Regions from separate parts of the Streptomyces kunmingensis genome, predicted to be linked through region 3. Evidence: riboswitches for the same ligand, from Rfam matches in the RefSeq annotation. Region 3 holds a riboswitch; each other region holds the start of a gene.
The links. A riboswitch is a leader RNA that binds a small molecule or an ion and turns the genes downstream of it on or off. The one in region 3 is predicted to bind cobalamin.

Region 1: another riboswitch for cobalamin. It lies ahead of ABD366_RS31050 (FecCD family ABC transporter permease); the one in region 3 lies ahead of ABD366_RS22565 (ribonucleoside-diphosphate reductase subunit alpha).
Region 2: another riboswitch for cobalamin. It lies ahead of nicT (Nickel transporter NicT); the one in region 3 lies ahead of ABD366_RS22565 (ribonucleoside-diphosphate reductase subunit alpha).
Region 4: another riboswitch for cobalamin. It lies ahead of metE (5-methyltetrahydropteroyltriglutamate--homocysteine S-methyltransferase); the one in region 3 lies ahead of ABD366_RS22565 (ribonucleoside-diphosphate reductase subunit alpha).

The regions. Positions count from the first base shown of each region.
Region 1 covers NZ_BAAATS010000028.1:52,128-56,298, reverse strand. The annotation lists gene ABD366_RS31060 (NAD(+)/NADH kinase) at 1-509, opposite strand, end outside; gene ABD366_RS31055 (SPFH domain-containing protein) at 506-1,516, opposite strand; cobalamin riboswitch at 1,630-1,750, shown strand; gene ABD366_RS31050 (FecCD family ABC transporter permease) at 1,855-2,928, shown strand; gene ABD366_RS31045 (ABC transporter ATP-binding protein) at 3,020-3,781, shown strand; gene ABD366_RS31040 (ABC transporter substrate-binding protein) at 3,818-4,171, shown strand, end outside.
Region 2 covers NZ_BAAATS010000005.1:584,968-589,138, forward strand. The annotation lists gene rho (transcription termination factor Rho) at 1-951, shown strand, start outside; gene ABD366_RS07870 (GNAT family N-acetyltransferase) at 1,023-1,523, shown strand; gene ABD366_RS07875 (inorganic diphosphatase) at 1,693-2,118, shown strand; cobalamin riboswitch at 2,165-2,384, shown strand; gene nicT (Nickel transporter NicT) at 2,416-3,537, shown strand; gene ABD366_RS07885 (CaiB/BaiF CoA transferase family protein) at 3,617-4,171, shown strand, end outside.
Region 3 covers NZ_BAAATS010000018.1:202,566-206,736, forward strand. The annotation lists gene ABD366_RS22555 (DUF3311 domain-containing protein) at 1-69, shown strand, start outside; gene mctP (monocarboxylate uptake permease MctP) at 66-1,691, shown strand; cobalamin riboswitch at 1,816-1,943, shown strand; gene ABD366_RS22565 (ribonucleoside-diphosphate reductase subunit alpha) at 2,067-4,171, shown strand, end outside.
Region 4 covers NZ_BAAATS010000028.1:235,944-240,114, reverse strand. The annotation lists gene ABD366_RS32010 (hypothetical protein) at 1-273, shown strand, start outside; gene ABD366_RS32005 (sigma-70 family RNA polymerase sigma factor) at 497-1,090, shown strand; cobalamin riboswitch at 1,200-1,423, shown strand; gene metE (5-methyltetrahydropteroyltriglutamate--homocysteine S-methyltransferase) at 1,588-3,912, shown strand; gene ABD366_RS31995 (response regulator transcription factor) at 3,947-4,171, opposite strand, start outside.

The DNA.
Region 1 (4,171 bases), on a different contig from region 3:
GCCGCACCGACATAGATCTCGTTGAGCGCCACCAGACGCTGACTGTCGTCGGTGACGGCCTCGACCATGGTCAGCTCGTCCGCGCCGGCCGACGCGGAGAAGGCGGCGGGCAGCAGCCGGGCCACGGCCTCCGGGCGGTGGCGCACCAGGACGCCCGGGTTGCGGCCGGGGTCGGCGTCGACCCCGAGCACCGGCTGATCCCCGGCGTACTGCGCGACGTTGGCCACGAGCCCGTCCTGCCCGACCACCACCACGGCGTCCTGCGGACCGAACAGGAAGCGGTCCAGATCCGCCCGCTCCACCTGCGCGCGCCGCCAGTTCAGCGGCACCGCGGCCGACACCTGCGCGAGCGCGCGCCGGGCCCGGTGGTGCCGTTCGACGACCTCGTCGATGGAGCGGCCCCGCGAGGAGAGGAAGAAGGCGGCCTGCCCGTGCGTGCCGTGCCGGGCGACCAACTCCTCGTACTCCGTGGTGCGATGGACCAGGACGGCGCGGGGCGCGAGGCTCATGCTCCCGGCTCCTGCTGTGCCCCGAAGCGCGCGAGCAGCCCGGTCAGCACGTCCGGGGAGACGGTGACGCTGTCGATGCGGGGCAGGTTCTCGGCCAGCCGGGTGCCGGTCAGGGCGTGCAGGGTCGCCACGTCGGCCTCGCCGTGCACGCGCAGCCAGGCCGCCTGTGCCTGGGCCCTGGCCTCGCCGACCTCACGGGCGCCCTCGGCCTCCGCGCGGGCGAGCCGGACGGCCCGGTCGGCCTCCGCGCCGACCCGTACCGCGTCGGCGGCCGCCTTCTCCTCGGCCTCGCGCCGGCTGTTGGCACCGCGCTGCTCGACCAACTGCTCCTCGCGCCGGGCCAGTTCGATCTGGCTGGCCAGTTCGTTCTCGGCGATGGCGCGCTCGCGCTCCACGGCGACCGCGCGCCGCTCGTAGGTGGCGCGGTCCGCCTCCTGCTGGATGAGTTCGCGGGCGGGGGTGCGCAGCGCGCGCTCCACCTCCGGTTCGGGGCGCACCGCCATGACCCGTACCGCGACGATCTCGATGCCGGTGGCGGGCAGCCGCGGCTCCTCGCCCAGGCCCTGGGTGACGCGCTCGCGCACCGCGGGCACGCCGTCGGCGAGGGCAGCGGCCAGCGGGGTGCGGGCGAGCACTTCGAGGGCGTGCTGCTGGGCGCTCTCGGTCAGGAGCGTGGCGAGCTGCTCCAGAGGGGCGCCGCGCCACACGCCCGTGTCCGGGTCCACGGAGAAGTCGAGGCGCTCGGCCGCGACGGCGGGATCGGCGATCCGGTACGTGACCGTGGCCTGCACGGCGACGTCCTGGAAATCGGCGGTGCGGGCGTGGAAGGTCATCGCCAACTCCCGGTCGTCCACCGGCACTTCCGACAACGCGGCCGTCAGGGGACGGAACCAGAAGCTCAGCCCCGAACCGTCGTGCGCGAGCCGCCCCGAGCGGTGGTGCCGTACGTGGGACGTGGGCGCCGTCCGCAGATGACGCCAGCCGAAGCGCTTGGTGATGTCGGCCATGGGAACCCCCTCGATTAGAGTCATCATGACTTTAAATAGGAGCCTTCTTGTCGTCAAGGGGACGACAAGAAGTCGTGGCCGAGCACCGGCCGCAGCCCTCAACTCCGGCTTGCTACGCTGCGCATGCCTCCCGTGGGGGAAGCCGGTGCGAATCCGGCGCTGTCCCGCAACGGTGTACGTGGCTCGTCCAGAGCCACGCCAAGTCCGATCACCCACGGCAGGCGTGCAACCCGTCAACCGCTCGCCGTGGACTGCGAGCAGGGACCCCAGAGCCTCCGGGCCCTGCCGGCACCCTGCACGTTCCGCCGGCGGCACAGCCCGCAGGATGTGCGCCCGCCTTGACCACCGCTCTCTCCGCCCCCGCGGGTGTCACTCGCGGGCGCATACCCACCACCCCACTGGCCGTCGGGCTCGCACTCGTCCTGCTCGTCTCGCTCGCCTGCGGCGTCGCACTCGGAGCCACGGGCATGGGCTGGGGGCACGTACTGCGGCTCATGTGGGCGGGCCTGAGCGGAGGGAGTCTCGCTCCCGACGACGCCGCGGCGTACACCATCGTGTGGGAGATCCGCTTCCCCCGTGTCGTGCTCGCGGCCGTGGTGGGCGCCGGACTCGCCGCGGTCGGCGTCGCGGTACAGGCGCTGGTGCGCAACGCCCTCGCCGATCCCTTCGTCCTCGGCATCTCCTCGGGCGCCGCCGTCGGCGCCAACGCGGTCATCCTGTTCGGCGCCCTCGCCTCTCTCGGCGTATGGGCGCTGTCCCTCTCCGCCTTCCTGTCCGCACTCGTCGCGACTCTCGTCGTCTACGTGGTGGCCCGGTCCCCGCTCGGGCTCAGCCCGCTGCGGCTCGTCCTGACCGGTACCGCGCTCGCCTACGGGTTCCAGGCGGTCACGACCGTCATGGTCTTCGGCGCCGAGCGGGGTGAGGCAGCTCGCGCGGCGATGATGTGGCTGCTCGGCAGCCTGGGCGGGGCGACCTGGCCGAAGGTGCCGCTCGCCGCCGTGACGGTACTCGCGGGCTGGCTGTGGCTCCGGCTGCGGGCCGGCTCGCTGGACGCGCTGTCGATGGGGGACGAGACGGCGGCGGCGCTGGGCGTGCCGCCCGACCGGCTGCGGCGTGAACTGTTCGTCGTGACGGCGGCCGTGACGGGCACGGTCGTCGCGGTGAGCGGGGCGATCGGTTTCGTCGGGCTGATGGTTCCCCACCTCGTGCGCATGCTCGTGGGCGCCTCGCACGCGCGGGTGCTCGCGGTCGCGCCGTTCGCCGGGGCCGTGCTCCTCGTGTGGGCCGACGTGCTGTCGCGGATGCTGCTCGCGCCGACGGAACTTCCCGTGGGCGTGATCACGGCCGCCCTCGGCGTACCCGCGTTCCTGCTGCTCATGAGGCGCGGCGGACTCGCGCTCACGGGCCGCTGAATGCACGGCCGCCGAGTTCACGGCCGCCGAGTTCGCGCGCCGCATCACCTGCCCCGTACACGTACCGAAGTCCGGCTTGAGAGGAAGACACGTGCGACTCGATGTCGAAGGTGTTTCGGTCGAGGTGGCGGGCGCACGGCTCGTCGACGAGGTCACGCTCGACGCGCCCACCGGCTCCTTCGTGGGGCTCGTCGGCCCCAACGGCAGCGGGAAGTCGACGCTGCTGCGATGCGTCTACCGCGCGCGACGCCCCGACGCGGGAGTCGTCAGGGTCGAGGGCGAGGACGTCCACCGCATGACGCCCCGGGCCGCGGCGCGCGTGCTCGCCGCGCTGCCGCAGGAGACAGCGGCGGACTTCGACTTCACCGTCACCGAGGTCGTCGCGATGGGCCGCCTGCCGCACCGCGAACGCAACGCCGCGCGCGACCGGCGGATCTGCCGGACAGCGCTGGAACAGGCCGGTGTCGCGCACCTCGCCGAGCGCGGCTTCCTGTCGCTCTCGGGCGGTGAGAAGCAGCGTGTGCTCATCGCCCGCGCCCTCACCCAGGAGCCGCGCGTCCTCGTCCTGGACGAGCCCACCAACCACCTCGACATAGCCCACCAGCTCGACGTGCTGCGCCGGGTCCGCACCAGCGGGCCGACCGTGCTCGCGGCGCTGCACGACCTCAACCTCGCCGCCGCCCACTGCGACCGGCTGCACGTGCTGCACGGCGGCCGGGTCATCGCCTCGGGCCGCCCGGACGAGGTCCTCTCCCCCGAACTCCTCGCCGACGTCTTCGGCGTCCGGGCCCATCGGGTGCGCCACCCCGGGACCGGCACCACGCAGTTCCTCTTCGACCCCCTGAGCCCCTGACACCCCCGAGCCCCGACCCCTCCTGAAAGGCCACCCGTGCGCAAGCTCCTGCCCGCCGTCCCGCTCGGCCTCGCCGCCGCCCTCACCCTGACCGGCTGCGGCGCCGAGGTCGCATCCGACAACAAGACCGCGAAGTCGCAGGCGGTGACCGTCACCAACTGCGGCAAGAAGGTCACCTACGACACACGCCCCGAGCGGGTCGTCACCAACGATGTCGGCATCACCGAGCTCATGTTCGCGCTCCGCCTGGAGAACCGCATGGCCGGGTACGTCATGCCCGCCGACAAGGGTTCCCTCGAAGGCCTGCCGTACAAGGACGCGTACAAAGAGGTGAAGTGGCTCTCCAAGGACCGCGTCACCAAGGAGGTGGCCCTCGCCGCGCACGCCGAC
Region 2 (4,171 bases), on a different contig from region 3:
GGGCTGTGCGCCAAACCGCACACGCTCAGCCACGTCGAGACCATCGACGGCGCCCCCGTCGACGCCGTGCGCCGCCGCCCCCGCTTCGGCGACCTCACCCCGCTCCACCCCGCGGCACGGCTGCGCATGGAGAGCCCGGCGAGCGGCCTCGGGGGCCGCGTCGTCGACCTGTTCGCCCCCATCGGCAAAGGGCAGCGCGGACTGATCGTCGCGCCGCCCAAGACCGGCAAGACCGTCCTGCTCCAGCAGCTCGCCGCGGCCGTCGCCGCGAACCATCCCGAGGCCGAGCTGATGGTGGTGCTCGTCGACGAACGCCCCGAGGAGGTCACCGACATGCGGCGCTCCGTGCGCGGCGAGGTGTACGCCTCCACGTTCGACCAGCCCGCCAAGGCACACATCGCGCTCGCCGAGCTCGCCGTGGAGCGCGCCAAGCGCCTCGTCGAACAGGGCCGCGACGTGGTGATCCTGCTCGACTCCCTCACCCGGCTGTGCCGCGCCCACAACAACGCGGCCTCTTCAGGTGGCCGCACCCTGTCCGGCGGTGTCGACGCCGCCGCGCTGTTCGGCCCGAAGCGCCTGTTCGGCGCCGCCCGCAACACGGAGGAGGCCGGCTCCCTGACGATCCTCGCCACGGCCCTGGTCGACACCGGCTCCCGCGCCGACGACTACTTCTTCGAGGAGCTCAAGAGCACCGGCAACATGGAGCTGCGCCTCGACCGCTCGCTCGCCGACCGCCGCGTCCACCCCGCCGTCGACATCACCCCCTCCGGGACCCGTCGCGAGGAACTCCTGCTGCCCGCACCCGAGTTGACCGCCGTACGGGGGCTGCGCCGGGCCCTCCAGGGCCGCGAAGGCCAGTCCTCCTACGAGGCACTGCTCGACAAGCTGCGCCGCACCCCGGACAACGCCGCGTTCCTGCGCCAGGTCCATTCGACGGTGCCCACCGGCTGAGACCGGTACCCACCGGCTGAGACCGGTACCCACCGGGCCGACGCCTCCCCCGGGTGCGTAATACTCGCTGTATGACCTCGAGCATTACGCGCCCCGGTGGCGGCCCGGCCGTCACGGTGCGGCGGGCCACCGCGGGCGACGCCAGACGCCTGACCCGGCTCGTGCGCGGCTCCCGCGCCTACGAGGGCCCGTACGCGGGAATGGTCGCGGGCTACCGGGTCGGCCCCGACTACATCGAGGCGCACCGGGTCTTCGTCGCGACCGGCGCGACCGGCGGGGCGGACGAGCGCGTACTCGGCTTCTACTCCCTGCTCCTCGCCCCTCCCGAGCTGGACCTGATGTTCGTCGCGAACGACGCGCAGGGCCTGGGCATCGGACGTCTGCTCGTCGCGCACATGCGGGCGGAGGCCGCGACCGCCGGGCTCGACCATGTGCGCGTCGTCTCCCACCCGCCCGCCGAGGGCTTCTACCGCAGCGTGGGGGCCCTGCGCACCGGGACCGATGCCGCGCATCCCCCGGCCGTCGCCTGGGACCGCCCCGAACTCGTCTTCCCCATCTCTCCCTCGGTGTGACTCCCGCGCGGTCCGAGGGGTTCCGGTCTCGCCGCGCACGGCGCACACTCGGGGGCATCCGAGCGGGCGGCAATGGGGCAAGGAGGCCACATTGGGCGGCAGCGAGACGCGCGGCGACGCGTTCGACGTGATCGTGGAAATACCGCAGGGCTCCCGGAACAAGTACGAGATGGATCACGAGCTCGGCCGGATCAGGCTCGACCGCATGCTGTTCACCTCGACCCAGTACCCCGCGGACTACGGCTACGTCGACGGCACGCTCGGCGGCGACGGCGACCCGCTGGACGCGCTCGTCCTGACCGACGACCCCACCTTTCCCGGCTGCACCATCGAGTGCCGGGCGATCGGCATGTTCGTGATGAGCGACGAGAAGGGCCCGGACGAGAAGGTCCTCTGCGTCCCCGCCCACGACCCGCGCCATGCCTCGATCCAGGACATCGAGGACATCCCCGAGTTCGACCGCCTGGAGATCACCCATTTCTTCGAGGTCTACAAGGACCTGGAACCCGGCAAGTCGGTGGAGGGCTCGCACTGGGAGGGCCGCGACAAGGCGTACGAGGAGATCGGGCGGGCCCGCGCGCGCCGGCGGGGATAGCCGCCCGCGGTGGGACAGCCGCCCGCGGCGCCGGGGAGTGCGTCGACTAGGGTGGCCGGGCCGTGGTGCTCGGGAAGACCGGTGACGGCCCCCAGGGGTCAAGTCCGGAGCGGCCCTCGCCACTGTGATCGGGTTCCGCACCGCCCTCGGGTGGGTGCGGAACACGCCGTTCCACCGCGCCACTGGACGCCTTCGGGCTGCTGGGAAGGCAGGAGCGGCGTGGCACACCCGTAAGCCAGGAGACCGGCCGCGGCATCTCACGAAGTGATCCACGAGGTGCTGGAGCGTGATCAAGGCATGACCCTGCCCGGAAACTCCCCCGCGCGGCCCACCGGCCCGCACCCCCACCCGGCCTTCCGCTGGCGCCGCGAGGACACCGTGCGCACCGCGGGTCTCATGGCGGTGATCGCCGCGCTGCACATCGTCGCGTTCGGCGTGCTGTTCCTCCTCGTCGTCCCCGAGCACTACGAGGTCGGCAACAAGGCCTTCGGTATCGGCCTCGGCGTCACCGCGTACACCCTCGGGATGCGGCACGCCTTCGACGCCGACCACATCGCCGCGATCGACAACACGACCCGCAAGCTGATGGCGGACGGCAAGCGGCCCGTCTCCGTGGGTTTCTGGTTCGCGCTCGGCCACTCCAGCGTGGTCGTCGCGATGGCCGCCCTCGTCGCGGGCGGCGCGGCCCTCGCGGGCACCCTGCTGAACGACGAGTCCGGCACCCACCAGGTGCTCGGCATCGTCGGCACCACCGTCTCGGGTACGTTCCTGTACCTCATCGCCGCGCTCAACCTCGTGGCGCTGCTGGGCATCCTGAAGGTCTTCCGGGCGATGCGCGAGGGCTCGTACGACGAACGCGCGCTGGAGCAGCACCTGGACTCACGGGGTTTCATGAACCGGATCCTCGGCCGTTTCACCAGGTCGATCACCCGCCCGGGGCAGATGTATCCGCTCGGTTTCCTCTTCGGCCTCGGCTTCGACACGGCGACCGAGGTGACCTTGATGGTGATGGCCGGCAGCGGCGCCGCGGCGGGGCTGCCCTGGTACGCGATCCTGTGTCTGCCCCTGCTGTTCGCCGCGGGCATGAGCCTGTTCGACACGCTCGACGGGACGTTCATGAACTTCGCCTACCAGTGGGCGTTCTCCAACCCGGTGCGCAAGGTGTTCTACAACCTCACCATCACCGGCCTGTCGATCGCGGTCGCCTTCTTCATCGGCACGATCGAACTCGTCGGCGTCCTGCACGAGAAGCTCGGCCTCACCGACGCGGTGACGGGGTGGATAGCCGGGCTCGACCTGGACAACGTCGGCTATGTCATCGTCGGTCTCTTCGTCGTGGTGTGGGCGGCGGCGATCGCGTACTGGCGCCTTGCCAGGGTCGAGCAGCGCTGGTCCACGCGGGCCGCCGAGAGCGGCTGAGGATCCTGCCCGCCGGGCGGGCGTGAGCGTCGCATACCGTGCAGCACGACGACACCCGTACGAGCACGGAGGACCCCGGATGAGCGCCGCCCACCTGCCCCTCGACGGCGTCGCCGTCGTCAGTCTGGAACAGGCGGTGGCCGCGCCGTTCGCCACGCGCCAGCTCGCCGACCTCGGCGCACGGGTGATCAAGATCGAGCGCCCGGGCGGGGGCGACTTCGCGCGCCGCTACGACGAGACGGTGCACGGCCAGTCCAGCCACTTCGTGTGGCTGAACCGCTCGAAGGACTCGGTGACGCTCGACGTCAAGACGGCCGGCGGGCGCGCGGTCCTGGAGCGGCTGCTCGCCGGCGCGGACGTCTTCGTACAGAACCTGGCGCCGGGCGCCGCGGCCCGCCTCGGTCTGTCCGCGCGGGAGTTGGCGGAGCGCCACCCGGATCTGATCGTCTGCGACATCTCCGGCTACGGCAGCGACGGGCCGTGGGCGCACCGCAAGGCGTACGACCTCCTCGTGCAGTGCGAGACGGGCGTCGTGTCGGTGACGGGCGCGCCCGACGCCCCGGCCAAGGTCGGCATCGCGATCGCCGACATCGCGGCCGGCATGTACGCGTTCTCCGGCATTCTCACCGCACTG
Region 3 (4,171 bases):
CAGCGTGACCAGCGCGGCCGCAAGGCGTCGGCCTCCGCGTCCACCCAGGCTCCGGAGGGTCAGCGATGAACGGCGGCGTCAACGGTGTCGCGCTCACCGTCTTCATCTTCTTCTTCCTGGCCGTCACGGTCATGGGCTTCCTCGCCGCGCGCTGGCGCCGGTCCGAGAACGAGTCGCTCGACGAATGGGGCCTGGGCGGACGCTCGTTCGGCACCTGGATCACCTGGTTCCTGCTCGGCGGCGACCTCTACACGGCGTACACCTTCGTCGCCGTCCCCGCGGCGATCTACGCGGCGGGCGCGTCCGGCTTCTTCGCCGTGCCCTACACGATCCTGGTGTACCCGCTGATCTTCACGTTCCTGCCGCGCCTGTGGTCGGTCTCGCACAAGCACGGGTACGTGACCACGTCGGACTTCGTGCGCGGACGCTTCGGCTCCAAGGGCCTCTCACTGGCCGTCGCGATCACCGGCATCCTCGCCACGATGCCGTACATCGCACTGCAGCTCGTCGGCATCCAGGCGGTGCTCGACGTGATGGGCGTCGGCGGCGGCGAGAACACGAACTGGTTCATCAAGGACCTGCCGCTCCTCATCGCGTTCGGCGTGCTCGCGGCGTACACGTACTCCTCGGGTCTGCGGGCCCCGGCGCTGATCGCGTTCGTCAAGGACGGCCTGATCTACCTCGTCATCCTGGTCGCGATCATCTACATCCCGATCAAGCTGGGCGGCTTCGACGACATCTTCGCCGCGGCGGGCGAGAAGTTCGAGAAGCTCAATCCGGCGACCGGCAAACCCGTCGGGGCGCTCGCCCCCGGTGAGGCGGGCCACTGGACGTACGCGACACTCGCGCTCGGCTCGGCCCTCGCGCTGTTCATGTACCCGCACTCGATCACGGCGACCCTGTCGTCCAAGAGCCGCAACGTGATCCGCCGCAACACCACGATCCTGCCGCTCTACTCGCTCATGCTGGGCCTGCTCGCGCTGCTCGGGTTCATGGCGATCGCGGCCGGGATCAAGGTGCAGAACGGCCAGCTGGCGATCCCGCAGCTCTTCGAGGACATGTTCCCCGACTGGTTCACGGGTGTCGCCTTCGCCGCCATCGGCATCGGCGCGCTGGTCCCGGCGGCGATCATGTCCATCGCCGCGGCGAACCTCTTCACGCGCAACATCTACAAGGACTTCATCAAGCCCGACGCGACCCCGGCGCAGGAGACCAAGGTCTCCAAGCTCGTGTCGCTGCTCGTGAAGGTCGGCGCTCTCGCCTTCGTCCTGACCATGGACAAGACCGTCGCCATCAACTTCCAGCTGCTCGGCGGCATCTGGATCCTGCAGACCATGCCGGCCCTGGTGGGCGGCCTGTTCACGCGCTGGTTCCACCGCTGGGCGCTGCTCGCCGGCTGGGCTGTCGGCATGGTCTACGGCACGCTCGCCGCGTACGGGGTGGCGTCGCCGACGCAGAAGCACTTCGGCGGTTCCTCGAAGGAGATTCCCGGCATCGGGGAGATCGGCTACATCGGTCTGACGGCGTTCGTCATGAACGTGGTCGTGACCGTGGTCCTGACCTTCGTCCTGAAGGCCGTGAAGGCTCCGGACGGCGTCGACGAGACGGCGCCCGAGGACTACACCGCGGACGCGGGCGACAAGGGCGTCCAGCAGGACCTGCCCGTCGTCGGAGCGGACTCCGGGCACTAGACACCCCCGCATCGAAGGACGGGCCCCTCCCTGTGGAGGGGCCCGTCCCTTTGTGCGTGGGATCTTTCCCCCGGACCCGGTCGACACAAGATATGGGCCTGCCACGAACACCCGGCACAACATGTATGCTCGCTCTCGCTGCAGCCGCAGGGGAATCCGGTGCAAATCCGGAACTGTCCCGCAACGGTGAACGTACGCGTACATAAAGGCGCCCACGTGAGTCCGACGACCTGCCTCAGCCCGTCCGAGCCGCCCGGCCCGGACGGAGAGACGTCCGGGCCTCGCGGAATGGGCCGGTGACGACGGCGCCCCTTCGCGCGTGCCCGAGCCACTCCTCCCCCGCAGGTCTCGAGCCGAGCGAGGGAGAGCCCCCACGTGACCATCGCGCCGCCCGCCGAAACAGCCCCGGCCGCACCGGTCTCCGCCGCACCGGACGACGCTCCGGGCACTGCGCTGCTGCGCACCCTGACCGAGCTGACCGCCGATCTCCCCGGCACCGACCCCGGCCGGGTCGCCGCCGCCGCCCTGCGCGGCCGCAGCGCCCGCGCCGACACGGCCGAGCTGCGCGAACTCGCCACCGAGGCCGCGGCCGGGCTGATCTCCGAGGACCCCGTCTACTCGCGGCTCGCCGCCCGCCTCCTCACGCTCTCCATCGCCGCCGAGGCCGCCTCGCAGGGCGTGACCTCCTTCACCGGCTCCGTCGCCGTCGGCCACCGCGAGGGCCTGATCGCCGACCGCACCGCCGAGTTCGTCCGCGTCCACGCGGCACGGCTCGACGCGCTCATCGACACCGCGGCCGACGACCGGTTCGGCTACTTCGGCCTGCGCACCCTGCACAGCCGCTACCTGCTGCGCCACCCGATCACCCGGCACGTCATCGAGACCCCGCAGCACTTCATGCTGCGCGTCGCGGCGGGCCTGGCCGAGGACGAATCCGTCCGCGCCCTGGACGAAGTGGCGGCCCTCTACGGCCTGATGAGCCGCCTGGACTACCTGCCCTCCTCCCCCACCCTCTTCAACTCCGGCACCCGGCACCCCCAGATGTCGAGCTGCTACCTGCTCGACTCCCCGCTGGACGAGCTCGACTCGATCTACGACCGCTACCACCAGGTGGCCCGCCTCTCCAAGCACGCCGGCGGCATCGGACTCTCGTACTCCCGCATCCGCAGCCGCGGTTCGCTGATCCGCGGCACGAACGGGCACTCCAACGGCATCGTGCCGTTCCTGAAGACCCTCGACGCGTCGGTCGCCGCCGTGAACCAGGGCGGACGCCGCAAGGGCGCGGCCGCCGTCTACCTGGAGACGTGGCACTCCGACATCGAGGAGTTCCTGGAGCTGCGCGACAACACCGGCGAGGACGCGCGCCGCACCCACAACCTCAACCTCGCGCACTGGATCCCCGACGAGTTCATGCGCCGGGTCGCCGAGGGCGCCGACTGGTCGCTGTTCTCCCCGGCGGACGTGCCCGAGCTCGTCGACCTGTACGGCGCGGAGTTCGAGGACGCGTACCGCAGGGCGGAGGCCGAGGGGAAGGCGCAGAATACCATCCCCGCCCGGGATCTGTACGGCCGCATGATGCGCACCCTCGCGCAGACCGGCAACGGCTGGATGACCTTCAAGGACGCCGCCAACCGCACCGCCAACCAGACCGCGGAGCCCGGCCACACCGTCCACTCCTCGAACCTGTGCACCGAGATCCTGGAGGTCACGGACGACGGCGAGACGGCCGTCTGCAACCTCGGCTCGGTGAACCTCGGCGCGTTCGTGGCCGACGGCGAGCTCGACTGGGAGCGGCTCGACGAGACCGTCCGCACCGCCGTCACCTTCCTCGACCGCGTCGTCGACATCAACTTCTACCCGACCGAGCAGGCGGGCCGCTCCAACGCCCGCTGGCGCCCGGTCGGCCTCGGCGCGATGGGTTTGCAGGACGTCTTCTTCAAGCTGCGGCTGCCCTTCGACTCCCCCGAGGCCAAGGTCCTCTCCACGCGGATCCAGGAGCGCATCATGCTCGCCGCGTACGAGGCCTCCGCCGACCTCGCCGAACGCCCCCAAGCGCCTTCGACAAGCTCCGGTGCAGGGGGGACCCCCATCGGCCCCCTGCCCGCCTGGGAGAAGACCCGCACCGCCCGCGGCGTCCTGCACCCCGACCACTACCCCGACGCCCAGGTGACCTGGCCGGAGCGGTGGGCCGCGCTGCGGGAACGTATCGCCACCGTCGGCATGCGCAACTCGCTGCTCCTCGCCATCGCGCCGACCGCGACGATCGCCTCGATCGCGGGCGTCTACGAGTGCATCGAGCCGCAGGTCTCCAACCTCTTCAAGCGCGAGACGCTGTCCGGCGAGTTCCTCCAGGTCAACGCGTACCTGGTCGACGAGTTGAAGCGGCTCGGCGTCTGGGACGCGCAGACCCGGGAGGCGCTGCGCGAGTCCAACGGCTCGGTGCAGGGCTTCACCTGGGTGCCCGAGGAGGTCCGCGCCCT
Region 4 (4,171 bases), on a different contig from region 3:
GTGTCCTCGGCGGGGATGCTCGCCGCTCACCTGTGCGCGGCAGTGGTGTGCGGTGCGTGGCTGGGCCGGGGCGAACAAGTCGCCTTCGACGCCCTTCGCGCCGTCGAGTGCTGGCTGAGTGCGCCGCTCCGCCTCCCGCGACTGCGCACGGTCCCGGTGTCCGGCGTTCTCCTCCCTCTCCTCAGGCCCGCCTCCGACCGGGCTCCGCGCCGTCTCCTTCTCGCCCGGTCGATCACTTCCAGGGGACCACCTGCCCGATTCGCTGTCGCCTGACGACAGCCGGCATCCCGGCGCCACCCCACACCAGGCGCCGGGCAGCGGTCACGTGCCGCCGCGCGACCGCCCCTCTCACTCCCCGCACCGGAGTCGTACCACGCGGCCACTCGGCTGCAGGCCTCGTCGCCCGGCACCTCTCCACATCAACTCTGTCTGTCCACGGGGCCAGTCACCCTGCCGCACGGGTCGCCTCCGGTGTCCGACCCGAGAAGGACACCAGGTGATCACTCCTGCCCTGCCGCGTTCGCGGGACGAGTCGGCGACCGTGCTCGCTCTCGCCGCCCGTGGCGGTGACCCGTGCGCCGCCGACCTCTTCGTCCGCGCGCTCCACCACGACGTCCGGCGTTACGTGGCGCGACTGTGCGCCGATCCCCACCTCGCCGACGACCTCGCCCAGGAGACGTTCCTGCGGGCGCTCGGCAGTCTCCACCGCTTCGAGGGGCGGTCCTCGGCCCGGACCTGGATCCTGTCGATCGCGCGCCGCTCGGTCGTCGACAACTTCCGGCGGGACGCGGCCCGGCCGCGCTTGTCGCAGACCGCCGACTGGCACAGCGCGGCGGAGCGTGCCCGGCTCCACCCCGCTCCCGGCTTCGACGAGGGCGTGGCGCTCTCCGCCCTGCTGGAGGCGCTTCCCGAGAAGCGCCGCGAGGCCTTCGTCCTGACGCAGCTCCTCGGTCTGCCGTACACGGAGGCGGCAGCGCTCATCGGCTGCCCTGTGGGGACGATCCGTTCCCGTGTCAACCGCGCCCGCCTGACCCTGATCGCACAACTGGAGGACGCGGAACGGCATGCGGCGGGTGCGATGCCGGACTGACGGGCCGGAACGTCGGTGCCGGCCTCCTGGAGGTCCCGCTGCCGTGCACCGCGTGTCTCATCTCCATCCGGATCCTGGACGCCCTGGTGAACCTCGGCCCGGGCGTCCTAGGGTGGCTCCCGCAGCTGGTTCGCCCTGTCAGCCAGGCAGGGAGTCGCAAGAGGGAACCCGGTGGGAATCCGGGACTGCCCCGCAGCGGTGAGTGGGAACGACCGCCGTCTTACGCACTGGACCTCGGGAAAGAGGTCTGGGAAGCGACGGCCAGTAGGTGTCCGTCCGGTCCGGACGGATGTGCTCGCGAGTCCGAAGACCTGCCATCTGCCCGTGTGCGTACGACGCGTACGCGGACATCCCGGTGACCTCGTGGGCGGGTCGGCGTACATATGCGGCGGACGACCGCGGCTTTGCCGCGCGAGGTCGAACCGCCGTCCGTGTCACTCCTTCGTGCCGTACGGGTCCCCGGGGCCCCAGGGATACGTCTCTCGAAGGAGATCTCCGTGACCACCAGGACCGCAGCCGCGGCAGCACGTGCCACCGTGTACGGCTACCCCCGCCAGGGCCGGAACCGCGAACTCAAGAAGGCGGTCGAGGGCTACTGGAAGGGCCGTGTCACCGCCGACGCCCTCCGGACCATCGCCGCGGGCCTGCGCCGCACGAACTGGCGGGAACTCTCCGCCGCCGGCATCACCGAAGTCCCCACCGGCGATTTCTCCTCCTACGACCACGTCCTGGACACCACCGTCATGGTCGGTGCGATCCCCGCGCGCCACCGGGCCGCCGTGGACGCCGACGCACTGGACGGCTACTTCGCGATGGCCCGCGGCACACAGGACGTCGCGCCGCTGGAAATGACCAAGTGGTTCGACACCAACTACCACTATCTGGTGCCCGAGTTGGGGCCTCAGACCGTCTTCACCGCCGACTCCACCAAGCAGGTCACGGAGTTCGGGGAAGCCCTCGCTCTCGGCCTTTCGCCCCGGCCCGTTCTCGTCGGCCCGGTCACGTATCTCCTGCTCGCGAAGCCCGCGCCCGGTATCGCCGCCGACTTCGACCCGCTCACCCTCCTCGACCGGCTGCTGCCCGTGTACGCAGAGGTGCTGGCCGATCTGCGCGCGGCGGGTGCCGAGTGGGTGCAGCTCGACGAGCCCGCCCTCGTCCAGGACCGCACCCCGGCCGAACTGAACGCCGCGGCCCGCGCCTACCGCGATCTCGGCGGCCTGACCGACCGGCCCAAGCTCCTGGTCGCCTCCTACTTCGACCGCCTCGGCGACGCCCTTCCCGTGCTCGCCAAGGCGCCTGTCGACGGCCTCGCCCTCGACTTCACCGACGCGGCGGCCGCCAATCTCGACGCGCTCGCCGCCGTCGGCGGTCTGCCCGGCAAGCGACTCGTGGCCGGTGTCGTCAACGGCCGCAACATCTGGGTCAACGACCTGGAGAAGTCGCTCACCACGCTCGGCACCCTGCTCGGACTCGCCGACCGGGTCGACGTCGCCGCGTCCTGCTCGCTGCTGCACGTCCCGCTGGACGCTTCCCTGGAGCGCGACATCGATCCGCAGATCCTGCGCTGGCTCGCCTTCGCCCGGCAGAAGACCGCCGAGATCGCCGCGCTCGCCAAGGGTCTCGCCCTGGGCACGGACGCGATCACCGCCGAACTCGCGGTCAACCGGGCCGCCCTGTCCTCCCGCGCGACCTCGCCGATCACCCGTGACCCCGCGGTGCGCGCCCGAGCCGCCGCCGTCACCGGATCCGACGCCCGCCGCGCCCAGGCGTACCCGGAGCGGGCCGCCGCCCAGCGCACACACCTCGGCCTGCCGCTCCTGCCGACCACCACGATCGGCTCGTTCCCGCAGACCGCCGAACTGCGCACCGCCCGCGCCGACTTGAGGGCCGGCCGCATCGACACCGCGGGGTACGAAGAGCGCATCAGGAACGAGATCCGCGACGTCATCTCCTTCCAGGAGAAGACCGGCATCGACGTCCTGGTGCACGGCGAGCCCGAGCGCAACGACATGGTCCAGTACTTCGCCGAGCAGCTCACCGGCTACCTGGCGACGCAGCAAGGCTGGGTCCAGTCGTACGGCACGCGGTACGTGCGTCCGCCGGTCCTGGCCGGCGACATCTCGCGGCCGGACCCGATGACGGTGCGCTGGACCACGTACGCCCAGTCGCTGTCGGACCGGCCCGTCAAGGGCATGCTCACCGGCCCTGTCACCATGCTCGCCTGGTCCTTCGTCCGCGACGACCAGCCGCTCGGCTCCACCGCACGCCAGGTCGCCCTCGCCCTGCGCGACGAGGTCGACGACCTGGAGGCGAACGGCGCTTCGGTCATCCAGGTCGACGAGCCCGCGCTGCGCGAGACGCTGCCGCTGCGCGCCGAAGACCATGCCGCGTACCTGGCCTGGGCCACCGAGGCGTTCCGGCTCACGACCGCGGGCGTGCGTCCGCAGACGCAGATCCACACGCACATGTGTTACGCCGAGTTCGGCGACGTCGTCCAGGCCATCGACGACCTCGACGCCGATGTCATCAGCCTCGAAGCGGCCCGCAGCCACATGCAGGTCGCCCATGAGCTGGCCGAGCACGGGTACCCGCGCGAGGCGGGACCCGGGGTCTACGACATCCACTCGCCCCGCGTCCCCAGCCAGGAGGAGTCAGCCGCTCTGCTGCGTACGGGACTTGAGGCCATCCCGGCCGAGCGGCTGTGGGTCAACCCGGACTGCGGGCTGAAGACCCGCGGGTGGCCCGAGACGCGTGCCTCGCTGGAGAATGTGGTCGCCGCCGCTCGTACCGTCCGCGGCGAGCTGAACGATCCCACCGTCTGACGCGACCGGTCGGCGAGCTGTCGGCCCGGGGCACTCACAGTGCCTCGGACCGGCGGTGGTCACTCGCGGTGACCAGGCCGGTTTCGTAGGCGGTGACGACGGCCTGGACGCGGTCGCGCAGGCGGAGCTTGGCGAGGACGCGGGTGACGTGCGTCTTGACGGTGGTCTCCGCGAGGTGAAGGCGGGCGGCGAGCTCGGCGTTGCTCAGGCCCTGCGCGAGCAGGCGCAGCACGTCGAGTTCGCGGGGGGTCAGGGTGGC